DNA from 2 places in the Ferrimicrobium acidiphilum DSM 19497 genome. Region 2 is predicted to be linked to the other one. Evidence: predicted binding sites of a transcription regulator. Region 2 holds the regulator's gene; the other holds the start of a gene.

Region 1 (7,111 bases), on a different contig from region 2:
GTTCGCGCTGGTGGCAACCGTGTTGTAGTGCTAGCCAACGATGCCGAGCTAGCCAGTAATGTAGAGCAGGAGTCGTTGGACAGACGTCGACAGCGCTACGAAGAACGGGTTGCAGAGCTTGACGATTCACTTGCAGACACTGAGCGGCGGTCGTTGGAGCTCAGAGCGAGTTTGATCGACTAGGTGGTGACCCCTCGGGTTCGTTGCTGTCTAGCGGTTACGTTCGATGAGGGGGTCGAGTCTGAACTGAATCTCCTGCGGAGGTTCTTGGGTTCAGGTGCTCTTGACTGGATTCCTCCGCACATCACATTGATTCCACCGGTGGACTGTTCGCCAGCGGAGGCCTGGAGCTTCGTGGCCCAGATCGCCGAGTTGAGCACCCGAGTGGAACCAGTCACTCTTGAGCTGACTGGGTTTGATACGTTCGCGAATCGACGGATAACAGGACACCTTTCGGTGGTCGCCGGCGGTGACGAGCTTGAGCGTTGGCGCGATAGGTTGGCTCCATCACGGGATTCGCGCATCTATGTTCCCCACGTGACAGTGGTAGAGAACATTAAGCCTGAGGAGGGGTTGATCCTCCACGAACGTCTGTCCCGGTACAGAGTGGAGACGTCAGCCAGTGAGATGAGCCTTTTAGTCGCGGATGCGCGCGGCAGTAGAAGAGGTTGGCGGCCGTTTGTGAGGGCTCTGGTTGGCTATGGCGGGCGTCGCAGGCGTTCTCACCGTTCTGTGTTAGTGATGCTCTCGCGATCGAGCCCGGTTGCTCACAGGCGCGATTCCAGGAGTGTAAGTGCTTGGCTGCTCGACGTCTCGGGTGAACTCCTTGGTTGGGTAGAGGCGATAGCTGGGCCGAATGGTGTCTGGGTTTTCGACGATAGCGTGATGCTAGATCGTGACTTAGTCGGCTTCGGCTTCGAGGAGCTGGTGGTAGAGGAGCTGCTTGTCTACCTACAATTCGCCACGGCAGTGGTGGCTCCTGAGTGGGTAACTAGTCTGGATCCTCTTGGCGCGACAACAATGAGCTCGGATACCGCTCGTCTGTTGGGTTTGCGGAGTTTCGACCTATCCGCGGTTGACAGGACAGCAGATGGCAATCAGGCCATTAGATGGAAATTTCTGAGCTTTTCGACGCGGTGAACGGCCTCGATCGTTCTCACCGTCTTGCTTCGTGAACGCATCACGATCGAATGGGTTATCGCCTCCCCACGGCGAGTTCTGACGCCGCGGAGTAGTTCTGAGTTGGTGATACCAGTAGCCGCGAAGAAACAGTCCTGAGAGTTGACGAGATCCGAGGTGTGTAGGATGGCTGTCAGGTCGTAGCCCGCATCTAGTGCTTTCTGGCGTTCCTCCTCGTCTCGCGGCCAGAGTCTTGCCTGGATGGCACCGTCGATGCATTGCAACCCCGCAGCTGCGATGACCGCCTCGGGGCTACCCCCGACGCCGAGGAGCATATCGACATTCGAGGACGGCAGTGCAGTGAGGATTGCGGCTGCGACATCACCATCTCCGATTAGGGAGATTCTTGCGCCAGCTGAACGAACCTCTTCGATGAGCTCTTGATGGCGTGGTCGGTCGAGAATTGCCACCGTAATTTCTGATGTCTGGCACCGCCTTGCCTTCGCTAGTTCGATGACATTCTCGCGTGGTGAGAGGTCTAGAGAGACCGCCCCGACCCCCTCTGGGCCAGTTGCGAGCTTGTCCATGTAGACGATTGGACCAGGAAAAAACATCGAACCGTTACCGGCTACTGCGATTACACTCATTGCACCGCCGCGCCCCATTGCGGTCGGGGTCGTACCTTCAATCGGGTCCACTGCGATATCGACCTTCGGACCAGCGCCATCGCCCACATGCTCGCCATTGAAGAGCATCGGAGCGTTGTCCTTTTCGCCTTCGCCGATGATAACGGTACCATCCATGGAGACTACATCTAGAACGCTGCGCATCGCGTTTACAGCTGCTCCGTCGGCTGACTCTTTTTGACCACGTCCCACCCATTGGGTTGAGGCGAGCGCAGCGGCCTCGGTGACGCGGACTAGGTCGAGGGCAAGGTTGCGATCGGGAGGCGAATTGTCGAGCATCTAAAGTATGGTAGTGGATGCCTCTCTGAGCTCGGTCAACACTTACGTTTCTTGATGATTTCGAGACGAGCACTAGACTAGAGGTCTATGACACGCTTTGATGAGTGGGTTGCGAGCTATGATCGCGCTCCAAAGAGACATGACCGTTTCGAGACGCTGTCTGGGATCGAGCTGGCTCCTGTTTATACCAGCCGGGGCGCCATCGGGTCTGTTTCGGAGCTCCCGGACGATGAGGAGCTTCCTGGTAGTTACCCGTATACCAGGGGAATATATGCGAGTGGATATCGGACCAAGCTATGGACGATGAGGATGTTTGCTGGGTTTTCTTCAGCTGCCGAAACTAATGAGCGTTTTCGAGAGCTTTTGGATGCTGGGGGAACGGGGCTATCGGTAGCTTTTGACTTGCCGACGCTGATGGGACGGGATTCAGACGATCCGAAGTCGTTGGGTGAGGTCGGTAAATGCGGTGTCGCCATCGACACCTATGACGACATGGAGACTCTATTTGAAGGTATTCGCCTTGGAGAGATTACCACCTCAATGACCATCAACTCTCCAGCTGCCTTCATTCTCGCCTCCTTTGTCGCAGTTGCTGAGACAAGCGGTGTGCCGAGGAGAGAGTTAGGCGGCACCCTGCAGAACGATATCTTGAAGGAGTATCAGGCGCAAAAGGAGTACTATTTCCCCCCACGCCCATCGATGCGTCTGGTACGCGATACTATGACCTTCGCAGCCGCAGAGATGCCAAAGTGGCACCCACTTTCAGTCTCGGGATATCACATTCGAGAGGCAGGTTCGACAGCCGCTGAGGAGCTCGCGTTCACGATTGCCAACGGTTTCGCCTATGTTGAGACAGGGTTGGCCGCTGGGCTTACGGTTGACGAGTTCGCTCCCCAACTCTCCTTCTTTTTCAATGCGCACATCGATTTTTTTGAGGAGATTGCAAAGTATCGCGCTGCACGTCGCATCTGGGCTCGATGGATGCGTGATCATTACCAGGCTCAAGACCCACGATCTTGGCTGCTTCGCTTTCATACCCAGACCGCTGGGGTGTCGTTGACTGCGCAGCAGCCTGAACTAAATATCGTTCGAACTGCGATCGAGGCTCTCGCGGGGACTCTTGGAGGCACCCAGAGCCTCCACACGAACTCAATGGATGAGGTTCTCTCATTGCCGACCCAAAAGGCCGCACGCATCGCGCTTCGAACCCAGCAGATCATCGCTCACGAGACTGGTGTTACGAACGTGGTTGATCCGCTTGGTGGTTCATATTTTGTCGAAGAGCTGACACTTGAGATCGAGCGTCAAGCGGAGGAGATCTTCGCCGAGATCGCGGAGTTGGGTGACGGTTCGATGCTCGAGGGTGCATTGATCGGTATCGACAACTTCTACCACGTGAACCGAATTGCTGACTCCGCCTATGAACTCGAGAAGAAGATCTCAGCAGGGGATCGTATTGTTGTGGGTGTCAATAACTTCATTCTTGAAGACGAGGACCCTATCGATACCTTGGTGATCGGCCCAGAGGTGGAGAAGCTTCAGGTACAGCGACTCCAGGATGTTCGCCAAAGACGTGATTCAGATCAGGTGGCTCGTGCGCTTGCAGACCTGCAGGCGGACGCACGAGACCCGGAGGTGAATCTGATGGAACCGCTTATTCGAGCCTCAAAGGCGCGAGTTTCGATCGGTGAAGTCATGGAAGCGCTTGCGGATGTGTTTGGATATTACGAAGAACCTGGGATCTGAAGTTGATGGGTTAGCCGATACCGGCCGAGCTCATCATCAATCCAAAAGTGGACTAATGACTTGCGGAGGAGTTAACAGCAGTCAAGCAATAGTATCTGGATCCATCGATATTCATGCGGATTGACCTTCCCTCTCATAGGACAACTTGGACGGTGTTTTGAGCCTGCGCTGGAGAAACTTGCGCACCAGACCGAGGATAGCTTTGGCCGCGTGGCAAAGGTTTCTAGTAGGCGGTGATCGAACGAACTCATGCGCTGAGTCCCTGGGTTCGTACTTTGGCAACCTAAAGGTCTGATTGATGAGCGCACGGACAGATAAAGTCGCGCACAGATCGAAGGCATGGCGAAGGAGAACTAATCGCTAAAAAACAGAAGCTCCAAGGCTAAAGCAATGCCTTGGAGCTTCCCGTGATTCAACACGTTGATTCTTGACTGTCTAACCCTTTGGAAGGACAGTGTCAACTATGGCAAGAGCGCGACGTGCCGCTGCCTTTGCATCAATAACCTTGTCTGAGACGTTCTGAGTCGAACTCAGCATTGTGAACAGGAGCACCGCAGTGTTCTCAGGATCAGTCATCTTGAGCATCTTGAGCGGCTCGACGAGTGGGCGTGCCAAGCTGAGATAGTACTCTTTTACCTTGGCCGCAATCTCAGGAGTGCGATCTCGGTTCTCAAGATTGCGGAGTACCTCATGGGCGAGCCTCGCGTCTGGGGCAACGACAACCTTCGCGAAGCCAGTGATCTGCTCACGCGGTTCACGATGGCGCTTCATAGCAGTGATGAGTTGCTCCTGATATCCGGGCAACACGTCCTCCGCGAGTTCGAGCGCTAAGTGATTCTCCGAGGGGAAGTAGAGGTAAACGCTATTGCGCCTCAGTCCGGCTCGAGGACCCACGGCCTCAAAGTTTACCGACCTGATGGTTGGATTAAGCAACGACTCCTTGGCGGCATCGAGAAGCGCCTGTCGTCGTTGTGCGTGATGTTCCTTAACTGTGGGGGCCATGATTTTGGGCATTGATCAAAGTATATAGCTGTTTTGCTTCCGGCTATCCGAATATCAAATTTCTGTGTCTGAGGCTCGAACTATAGTTCGCATATGATTAAATCAACGATGGATCCACGGGTGGCAAGCGTAGTGAAGACAGGCAAATCGCCACGTCAGGCGCTCGAATGGTTGCTCACGCTTTTGGTTGTGGGGCTGATGGCCCTAGTGGTGATCACCCGGATTATTGCACCTATGGCCGTCGGAGAGCATGTGTCGTCGAAGGTTTATATCGTCAGTCGTGGCGATACTCTTGTCTCGATCGCTGAGCGAGTTGATCCGAACGCGAATCCCTATCCAATCGTGGCACGGATGGAGGTACAGACACACGGTACCGTTTTATGGCCGGGAGAGCGAATCATCGTCCCCACAGCACGTCCTTGATCTGTCGGTGTGGCATGCCTGAGCCAACAAGCAGGCGTGATGTGGGTCGAACTTAGGTTGAGTCATCGCTGAGATCCGAACCAGAGTTCGGCCGATCTTTGCTATTCGGTGGTCAAGATGATCTTTCCAAACTTTCCAGGCTTGCTAAATCGATCGTAGGCCTCTGCTCCGTCGGCAAGGTTGAATTGCTCTTCAACGAGTATCCGGTAGGCGCCGGTTGCTAAGTGGCTGAGTAGGTGATGCTCTACCCGGGAGGCTAGTAACGCCTTCTCCTCCCAGCTTCGCGCGCGAAGCGTCGATGCACGTAGCGTTCCACGTTTACCCATTAAAAGACGTAGGTCTATTTGAGTTTTGGCACCACTCCCAACGCCGATGACAACTATCCTGCCGTTGGTCGCTAGCGCGTTCATGTTGGTGGCCAGGTTTTCGCCGGATACGAGCTCAAGGATGACATCATAGGGACCTGAGCTCGAGATCTCGTCTGGAGTTACGCTGTTACGTGCTCCCAAAGACAAGGCTCGCGCGTCCTGTTCGTGGTTGCGCACGACGGCAACCACCTCTGCGCCAAGGAGGGCGCCAAGCTGTACCGCTGCAGTACCGACGCCACCGAGGGCACCATGAACCAGTAGCCGATCTCCGATGCTCAGGTTGGCTTGAATGATGAGCGCATCCAAGGCGGTAAACGCCGCCTCCGGGAAGCCGCCTGCGGTCATGGGATCGATTGAAGCTGGCACTGGGATGCAGGCACTCGCTGGAGCGGTAAGAAACTCTGCATGAGCTCCACCACCCGTGACTCCCATGACGAACTGACCAGGTTGGAAGGATAGCTCAGAAGACCCTGCCTCGATGACTTCACCGGCAAACTCGAGCCCAAGGCGTTCTGGATCAAAACCGGCTGGTGGAGGGTAGTGGCCACGGGCCTGGAGCAGGTCAGCGGCGTTGATGCCGGCGCTTGTTACCTTGATGAGCAGCTCGTTCCGGGCAGGTTGTGGGGTAGCAACCTCTTCTACTATTACTGAACCGTTCCGAGCGATGAGTGCACGCACTGAACTCTCCTCCTTGTCTGGGTGGGTAAAAGACTACTTTAAGGGTCATCCTAGCCTTGGTCGTCGTGCCTCTCTTGGAGGTGTGGGGGCGAGCTAGTTTCGTAAGTGGACTTTAGATGTCCATTCCGGTAGCGTTGAGTATGAAAATCTCGTTGAGAACTGGGAGGTAGTCATGACCGAAGAGATGCGGATTGAACACGATTCTATGGGAGAGATCGAAGTACCGGCTACAGCTCTCTGGGGAGCACAAACTCAGCGTGCAGTTGCGAATTTTCCTATTTCTGGTCAGCGAATACCAATGTCTTTGATTCGAGGCTTGGTTTGGATCAAGTGGGCCGCGGCGAGAACCAACGCTGATCTTGGAATCCTCGATGCTGAGGTTAGTAATGCGATTGTCAGCGCATGTGAAGAGGTGCTCGGTGGAGCTCATGATGACCAGTTCCCGATCGATATCTATCAGACGGGATCTGGCACCTCCTCGAACATGAATGTGAATGAGGTGATTGCTCGGCTCGCTAGCTCTCGATTGGGCAAACCGGTACTGCCCAACGATCACGTCAATGCCTCTCAGTCCTCGAACGACGTCTTTCCGACGGCGATGCATCTAGGTGTGCTTCTTGAACTGTCGGAACTCCTGCTACCTGCGCTGAATCGACTGGTTGAGGGGCTCGAGCGGAAGGCGGCCGAGTTTTCCGAGGTGGTGAAGTCAGGGCGAACTCACCTCATGGATGCGACGCCGATCACCCTCGGTCAGGAGTTCTCGGGTTATGCCGCAGCGATTCGTAGGTCTATCGTTCGGATCGAACTCGC
Region 2 (7,111 bases):
GTTGTGAGTGGAGCTAATTCGACGAGTTTTGATGTGACCTCAAGACGGGTGCCGCTAGCTTATTTAGTGACATTTGTTGGGGACATGTGAGTGGGAATCAGACCTGGATGGTTAACCGCTCAATTATCGGAGCCCAAACCGGCTCGACGTAATGGTTGTGCGCCGATCAGTGCACAACCGTGGTGCGCATCTCGTACCAAGACTAAATGGGGGAATTCGGAGATGAAAATCACTTCAATGCATCGAACGCGGGTTGGGTCTTGGAGTCCTAGTCGGTCCGGCAAGAGCTCATTGTCGAAGCCACGTTACTTACTGTGGGTGCTCGATGTTGGCTTGATCCTTCTGGTCAGTGCGCTCCTGTCACTGGCCGCTCTGTCTCCGATCACTCTTGTGAGTGCGAAGGCACCATCATGGCATCGAGTTGCCCTCCCATTGGGACTCGGAGGGCTGATCTCGACGATCAACTGTTTTTCTAGCACCAGTTGCCGGATCGGAGGTGAAGGCCCCAAGGGTGCGGTTCTGCTTAACTCTACCGATTCAGGCACCAGCTGGCATTCGGTCGGTCTCCCATTGAGTCATGGTGCCCAGATCTTGACGATCAACTGTCCCTCTAGCACCACCTGCTTGGCTGGGGGTATGGGTGGTTCTACGCGCGCAGCTCTCCTTCGCTCCGGCAATGGCGGAGTTACATGGCATCGAGTGGCCCTTCCACCTGGACTGGGGCTCCGTAGGCTCCACGCTGGAGCGATCATCACCATCACCTGTCCCTCTAGCACCACTTGCTTGCTTGCGGGCTTGAGCCCCAAGGGAGCGGTGCTCCTTCGCTCTACCGATACTGGTAGCAGTTGGGATTCGGTCGCCCACCCACCAGGCCTGGCGCACGATAGCTCAGGGCTTGGTGCCATCTACACCATCACCTGTCCCTCTAGCACTACGTGTTTGGCGGGCGGCCAAGGCACCAACGGTCCGGTGCTCCTTCGCTCTACCGATACTGGCATCAGCTGGGATTCGGTCGCCCTCCCACCAGGCCCGGAGCTCCCTAGGCACAACCTTGATGCGATCCGCACCATAAACTGCCCCTCGAGCACCACGTGTTTGGCTGGCGGCTTGGGTCCCAAAGGTGCGGTGCTCCTTCGCTCCACCAATGGCGGCACCAGCTGGGATTCGGTCACCCTCCCATCAAACCTGGGACTCCATGCGCACACTAGGTCAGTGTTTGGAGCGATCGGCACCATCGCCTGTCCCTCTAGCACGACGTGTTTGGCTGGTGGCCAAGGCGCCAAAGGTGCGGTGCTCCTGCGCTCCACCAATGGCGGCACCAGCTGGGATTCGGTCACCCTCCCACCAGGACTGGAGCACAATAGCTCAGGGCTTGGTATCATCTACACCATCGCCTGTCCCTCTAGCACCACCTGCTTGGCTGGTGGGGGAGGGAACAAGGGTCCGGTTCTGCTTAGTACATCTAGTACTACTGGTAGTAGGTTAACGTCGACACTCATTGTTCTGGGTGGGGTTGTCGTGCTATTGCTGATACTAGGTGTCGTGGCTCTAGCCTTGCGAAGACGTAGATCTGCTAGATCAGGTGCTCTGTGAGCTGCGAGTCGCGGCTGGCGTACACTCGTCAAAGGATGCAGGCAGGACCCCTGGAGAGGGTGATCAGCGCTTATTGGTCTTCTCGGCCCGTTTGAAGCAAGAGTGCCAGGCACGTTAGACCGCAGCGGCAGCCTATCTGGCCTCAATTCCGTCTCCATGGATGGAGTGCAAGCCGCTGAAGTGGCTAGATAGTGCAGAGGGTGCGATTGTTATCCGAGCGACAGCGCGGCTCAGAGATTGCGCCAGAGCGCGATTACCTTGCCCTGGACTCTGCCACGTTGGGTGATCTCAGAGGGGATTTGAAGATTAGGGTCGCGTCGGTTGCGAGCCTCAAGAAGGACCCTGTTTCCGACCTTGCGGAGTACCTTGATCGTTCCGAACTGGTCATCAACAGTGGCGATAACGATGTCTCCGTCATTGGCATCCGGCTGTTGGCGAACGATGGCAAAATCGCCATCGAAGATGCCAGCGTCGATCATCGAGTCGCCGCGAACCTGGAGCGCGAAGTGATCGCCGCTTCCAAGCATCGAAGATGGGACGGCGAGCATCTCACTTGCGCTTGTCTCGGCGACAACCGAATAGCCGGCGCCGACGGAGGCGAGGAGGGGTATCTCGATCGCACGCGGAGGCTCGTTGGAGAGCGAGATCGCACGAGAGCGAGTGGGATCGCGATGGATCAGTCCATCGGCTTCGAGCCGCCGAAGATGGTGTTGGACTGACGCAGGAGAGGAGAGGCCAACGTGTGCACCAATCTCACGGATAGATGGTGGGTATCCTCTTTGATCGAGGGTCTCTTTTAGGAAACTAACGATCTCGATCCTCACATCATCGTTTGTACGCGGCACTTTGTGGACCCCTTTCGTTAGCACTAGTGTAGCAGATGTTCTCGTACATATGTTTACCAGCTATTGCGGCTGCGCAGCGGTTAAGCTGAGCGGTGTAGGTCCAGTAAAGGAAACCGAATTAGGTGCGATGTCCCTATTGTAATGCGGACGATACGCGAGTCATTGAATCTCGAGTAGTCGAAGATGGCGAGGCGATTCGCCGTCGTCGCGAATGTAGCAGCTGTTCACGTCGCTTTACCACTTTTGAGCGCTATGCAGGCGTCAAAACGGTGGTGATAAAGCGAACAGGCGAGCGCGAAGAGTTTGATCGCGAGAAGATCGTCCGCGGAATGCTGGCGGCTTTGAAGAATCGGCCGGTAACTGCTACCGAGGTTGATCGGATCGTGTCAGAACTTGAAGAACAGTTGCGATCGCTCGCCGAGGTTACCTCGACCGAGATTGGACTGCGGATACTCGAGCAACTTCGGACGCTCGACGAGGTGGGTTACCTTCGATTCGCCAGTGTCTACAAGAACTTTGACGGAGTCGATGACTTTCGCCGCGAGGTTTTGGAGATCGACGATCGCAGTTTTACTTTGCGTAAGAAGGAAGATCAAGGAGGCCGGGAGTGAACCGAGTCAAGAGTACAGATATCATCATTCACGCACAGGCGTCCGAGCTCTTTGACTACCTTGCCCGTCCTGCTAATCACGTCTCCGTCGACGGCTCAAACACCGTGCGACAGGTGCTGATTGGACCTGACCGTCTCTACCCGGGAGCGAAGTTTCGGATGAAAATGTATATGGTCGTGCCCTATACGATCACCAATACTGTCGTGACCTTTGCAGAGAACAGCGAGATCGCCTGGCGACATTCGGGCCGTCATGTCTGGCGATACCAGCTCCAAGACTTAGGCGGTGGAGATACTAGGGTCACTGAGTCGTTCGAATGGGGCAAGGCTCCACTGCGGTACCTCTATGAACTCTTCGGTGTACCCAGTCGTAACCTCACCTCGATGGTGCGGACGCTGGCCAAACTCAAGCAGCATTTCGAAGCCCAAGGATAAGAATTCGACTGAGATGATGTCGGCGCTGAGCGATGACTCGGTGCGAAGTCGCACGCGGTTGCGCTTTGGGTCCTTGCGCGCACATGAACTCACGTTGGTCTCTAGTTAGCTTGCTGCGGAGCTTGTGCAAACCGAGCGTGACAGCACAAGTGCTGACCGATGGTTCGGTTTATGAGTCGGCCACTGGCAAAAGAGCATGCCGCCTCTCACTGGAGAGCATCGCGCTAGCTGTTAGCTTGTCGATAGAGCCCAGCGATGCGTGCCTGAAGCGCTTCGAAGAGTGCTGGCCCGGCGACGATGGTGAGTCCGTCATCTCCGATTCCAGGCAGATCGGTGATAAAGTTAGCTCCCGCCTCGGTGGCGACGAGTGAGGCGGCGGCGTAGTCCCATACCTTGAGTCCGGTCTCGAAGTAACCGTCTATTCTGCCTGCACCCGCCCAGCAGATGTCAATGGCTGCCGCTCCAAAGCGACGAATGTCACGGATCTCATCTATGACCTCTAGTAGCACTTGTGCCTGTAGCTTGCGGGTCGCAGCGCTGTAGCCAAACCCGGTCCCACAGAGGGCTTGGGCCAGTTCGGTCTGGTCGCTTGGGCGTATCGGTTCTCCGTTGCAGGTCGCTCCCTGGCCACGCACGGCTTGGAAGAGTTCGTTATGGCCGACGTCAAAGACGAGGCCAACCTCGATCCGTCCGTTGACCTCTGCGGCTATGGAGATCGCGTATGAGGGTATCGAATAGCTATAGTTCACGGTCCCGTCGATGGGATCAACTATCCATCGCGTGTTACTCTGGGCTTGTCTGGTCAGCCCATACTCCTCACCGATGAAGCTATCGTGGGGTCGCTGTTTGGCTATGGTCTCACGAATCGCTCGTTCCAGCGCTCGGTCGGCCGCTGTAACCGGGTCGGTGTCTGAGGACTTGGTATCAATCACCCGTCGGGATTGGGTTGCAAGTGAGGTGCGAGCCTCCGCGAGGGCGTCGAGGGCCAGTGGTAGCAGTTCATGATTCACACCCACCAAGTTAGTGCATAAGTCACCTTGCTGGTAGCCGAGGGGCCTAAAGTGGGGATGATGCAAGTGATTGACCTCCGCTCCGATACCGTCACCAAACCATCCCCAGCGATGCGCGCGTTCATGATCGAGGCCGAGGTGGGTGATGACGGTTATGGTGAGGATCCAACCGTCAGTGCCTTGGAACGTCGAGTCGCTGCCCTCACTGGTTTCGAAGCTGGCCTCTTTGTCGCCTCAGGGACGATGGGTAATCAGGTTGCTCTGCGCACGTTGACTCAGCCTGGTGATCCGGTCATCGTGTCTGCTCGCGCTCACCTTCTCCAATTTGAGGCTGGTGCCTCCGCGAAGAACTCGAGTATCCAGCTACTCGCGGTAGACGATAGGCACGGATACCCAGACCCCGACCAGGTGGCCGACTTGGTTAGGCAGTACCGCAGACTCCATAATCCAATACGACTGATCGCCGTTGAGAACACCCACATGCCGAGCGGAGGGGTTCCGATCGATCAGACTGTCATGAACGCGATCATTGAGGCGGCTGATGGAACGCCGATATATATCGATGGCGCGCGACTGTGGAACGCCGCAGTAGCTCTGGATGTAACCCCAGCCGGGCTCTGCCAAGGGGCGATAGCGGTGAGTACCTGTCTGTCGAAGGGGTTAGCGGCGCCGATGGGATCGGTTCTGTCCGGCTCCCAGGAGTTTATCGAACGCGCTCGCATAGAGCGAGCCAGGCTGGGTGGACGTCTTCGTCAGGCGGGCATCATGGCGGCAGGTGGCCTCTATGCCCTCGATCACAATATGTCCCGTCTCGCCGACGATCATCGACGAGCCAGGAGCCTTGCGGCGTCGATAAAGACTCAACTGCCGAGCGCGACTGCCGATGTCCTTGGGGTGCGAACCAATATCGTCCTTTTGAAGGTGCAAGAGCCACACCAATACCTAGCGCGCCTTCATGAGCACGGCGTACTCTGCAACGTTCTGCCCGCCGGTGATGTCCGTCTTGTCACGCATTATGATCTCGATGATCGCGCCATCGAACTTGCCGCGAGTCGCATTCTTGCGAGTCTGTAGTTATCGAGGACAGAATGCACACATACACCAAGATTCCGGATACCGCGCTTGCTATTTTCGCGCACCCAGATGATGCAGAGATCGCCTGTGGAGGAACGCTGGCTCGATGGGCGGGCGAAGGGTGTCATGTTATCCTCGCGGTGGCCACCCAAGGGGACAAAGGAGGGGACGGCGATGATCCTGGACGTCTCTCTGAAGAGCGGACTCGTGAACTGCTAGAGGCCGGCCGAGTGCTCGGAGTCAATGACGTGATCCAGCTCGCCTATCTGGATGGAGAGCTCGAGAATACGATAGAGTTTCGGCGAAGGCTGGTAACGCTCATGAGAAGTTTTCGTCCAGAGGTAGTACTCACCGGGGATCCGACTGCGGTCTTCTTTGGTGATCTCTATTACAACCATCGTGATCATCGTCAACTCGGATGGGCGGTTCTTGACGCCGTCTTTCCTGCAGCGCGCCAACGTGCCTATTTTCCAGAGGCCGGTGATCCGGTTGAGGAGCTTGAGGTGCTACTCGCTGCAACGCTGGAGCCAAACACTTGGATAGGTATCGATGGGCTGGTAGACAAGAAGGTCGCCGCTATGCGTGCTCATCGTGCACAGTTGGCTAGGTATCAGGACTCTCTCGATCGGGTGGTGGCTGAACGTGCGCGTCAGGCGGCCAGAATGGTTGGAGGGACCGGAGAGGCGGAGCTTTTCCGATTGGTGCGAGGAGGTGCTTAGATGCTCGAGATTCGAGGACCTGGCCATCATGAACGATCAGAGCTAGCTGCGCTGGTGACAAGGGTGCTTGCATCATCTGGCCGTCAGCTATGGGTGCGGATGGATATTCGTCCGCGGTTGGCCGCTGACATCGCCGGCGTTCTCGATCAGGGTGCCTCTCGAGTACTGCTTTCTGGAGAGGGTCTCCATGGAGTGGCATCCAGCGAAGAGCTGATCAACGAAGTACCTGAGGAGGTAACCGTGATCGAACTACGTGCTAGCGCTGATGTACTTGGTCTCTATGGTGCAGCTGACGAACTATCTTTAGAGGAGGTAGAGGCGCTCCGACAACAAGGGGTAGTGGTTGATGGCCATTCCTGAAGGATTTACAAGATTAGCTAGCATCCAGCGTTGGAATTCTGGCCATGCGGCCGATGTTTTAGAGACCGTGGCAACGCGAACGACTACAATAATGGGTGTTACAACGTGTGAAGGTTGGATGCGAGGAGAGGAGGAGTCATGCCGCTAAATGAGGATGAGCAGCGGATTCTCCAAGAGATTGAAAAGACCTTCTACGAGAACGACCCTGAGTTTGCAGACCGGGTTCGCTCTGAGACCGTCTACAAACATTCTGGCAGAAATCTCAAATGGGCCACGCTTGGGTTCGTTGTTGGCCTCGCCTTTACTATCTTGACCTTTACCATCTCTGTTGTCCTAGGTGCATTCGGTTTCTTGATCATGCTGGGCTCTGCGGTGTACTTCGAACGCAACCTTCGACGGGTAGGTCGTGCCTCACTCCAGGATCTCTCAACCCGTCAGTTCAAGCAGGGCGGCTTCAAGTCGATG

The links. The regulator LexA, encoded in region 2, represses DNA repair genes until DNA is damaged. The targets are predictions, from matches to a motif close to CGAACNNNNGTTCG.
Region 1: the regulator LexA is predicted to act here: its motif matches at 4,909-4,922, upstream of FEAC_RS03180 (LysM peptidoglycan-binding domain-containing protein).

Annotation. Positions count from the first base shown of each region.
Region 1 covers NZ_JXUW01000004.1:87,127-94,237, reverse strand. Annotated here, with positions in the region: gene FEAC_RS03205 (FoF1 ATP synthase subunit delta/epsilon) at 1-183, shown strand, start outside; gene FEAC_RS03200 (2'-5' RNA ligase family protein) at 187-1,140, shown strand; gene glpX (class II fructose-bisphosphatase) at 1,098-2,084, opposite strand; gene FEAC_RS03190 (acyl-CoA mutase large subunit family protein) at 2,172-3,830, shown strand; gene FEAC_RS03185 (TetR/AcrR family transcriptional regulator) at 4,266-4,844, opposite strand; gene FEAC_RS03180 (LysM peptidoglycan-binding domain-containing protein) at 4,953-5,255, shown strand; gene FEAC_RS03175 (zinc-binding dehydrogenase) at 5,357-6,301, opposite strand; gene FEAC_RS03170 (class II fumarate hydratase) at 6,474-7,111, shown strand, end outside.
Region 2 covers NZ_JXUW01000005.1:58,940-66,050, reverse strand. Annotated here, with positions in the region: gene FEAC_RS03930 (WD40/YVTN/BNR-like repeat-containing protein) at 223-1,593, shown strand; gene lexA (transcriptional repressor LexA) at 1,824-2,438, opposite strand; gene nrdR (transcriptional regulator NrdR) at 2,561-3,049, shown strand; gene FEAC_RS03915 (SRPBCC family protein) at 3,046-3,483, shown strand; gene FEAC_RS03910 (inositol monophosphatase family protein) at 3,708-4,493, opposite strand; gene FEAC_RS03905 (threonine aldolase family protein) at 4,551-5,567, shown strand; gene FEAC_RS03900 (PIG-L deacetylase family protein) at 5,582-6,286, shown strand; gene FEAC_RS03895 (hypothetical protein) at 6,287-6,646, shown strand; gene FEAC_RS03890 (DUF3040 domain-containing protein) at 6,785-7,111, shown strand, end outside.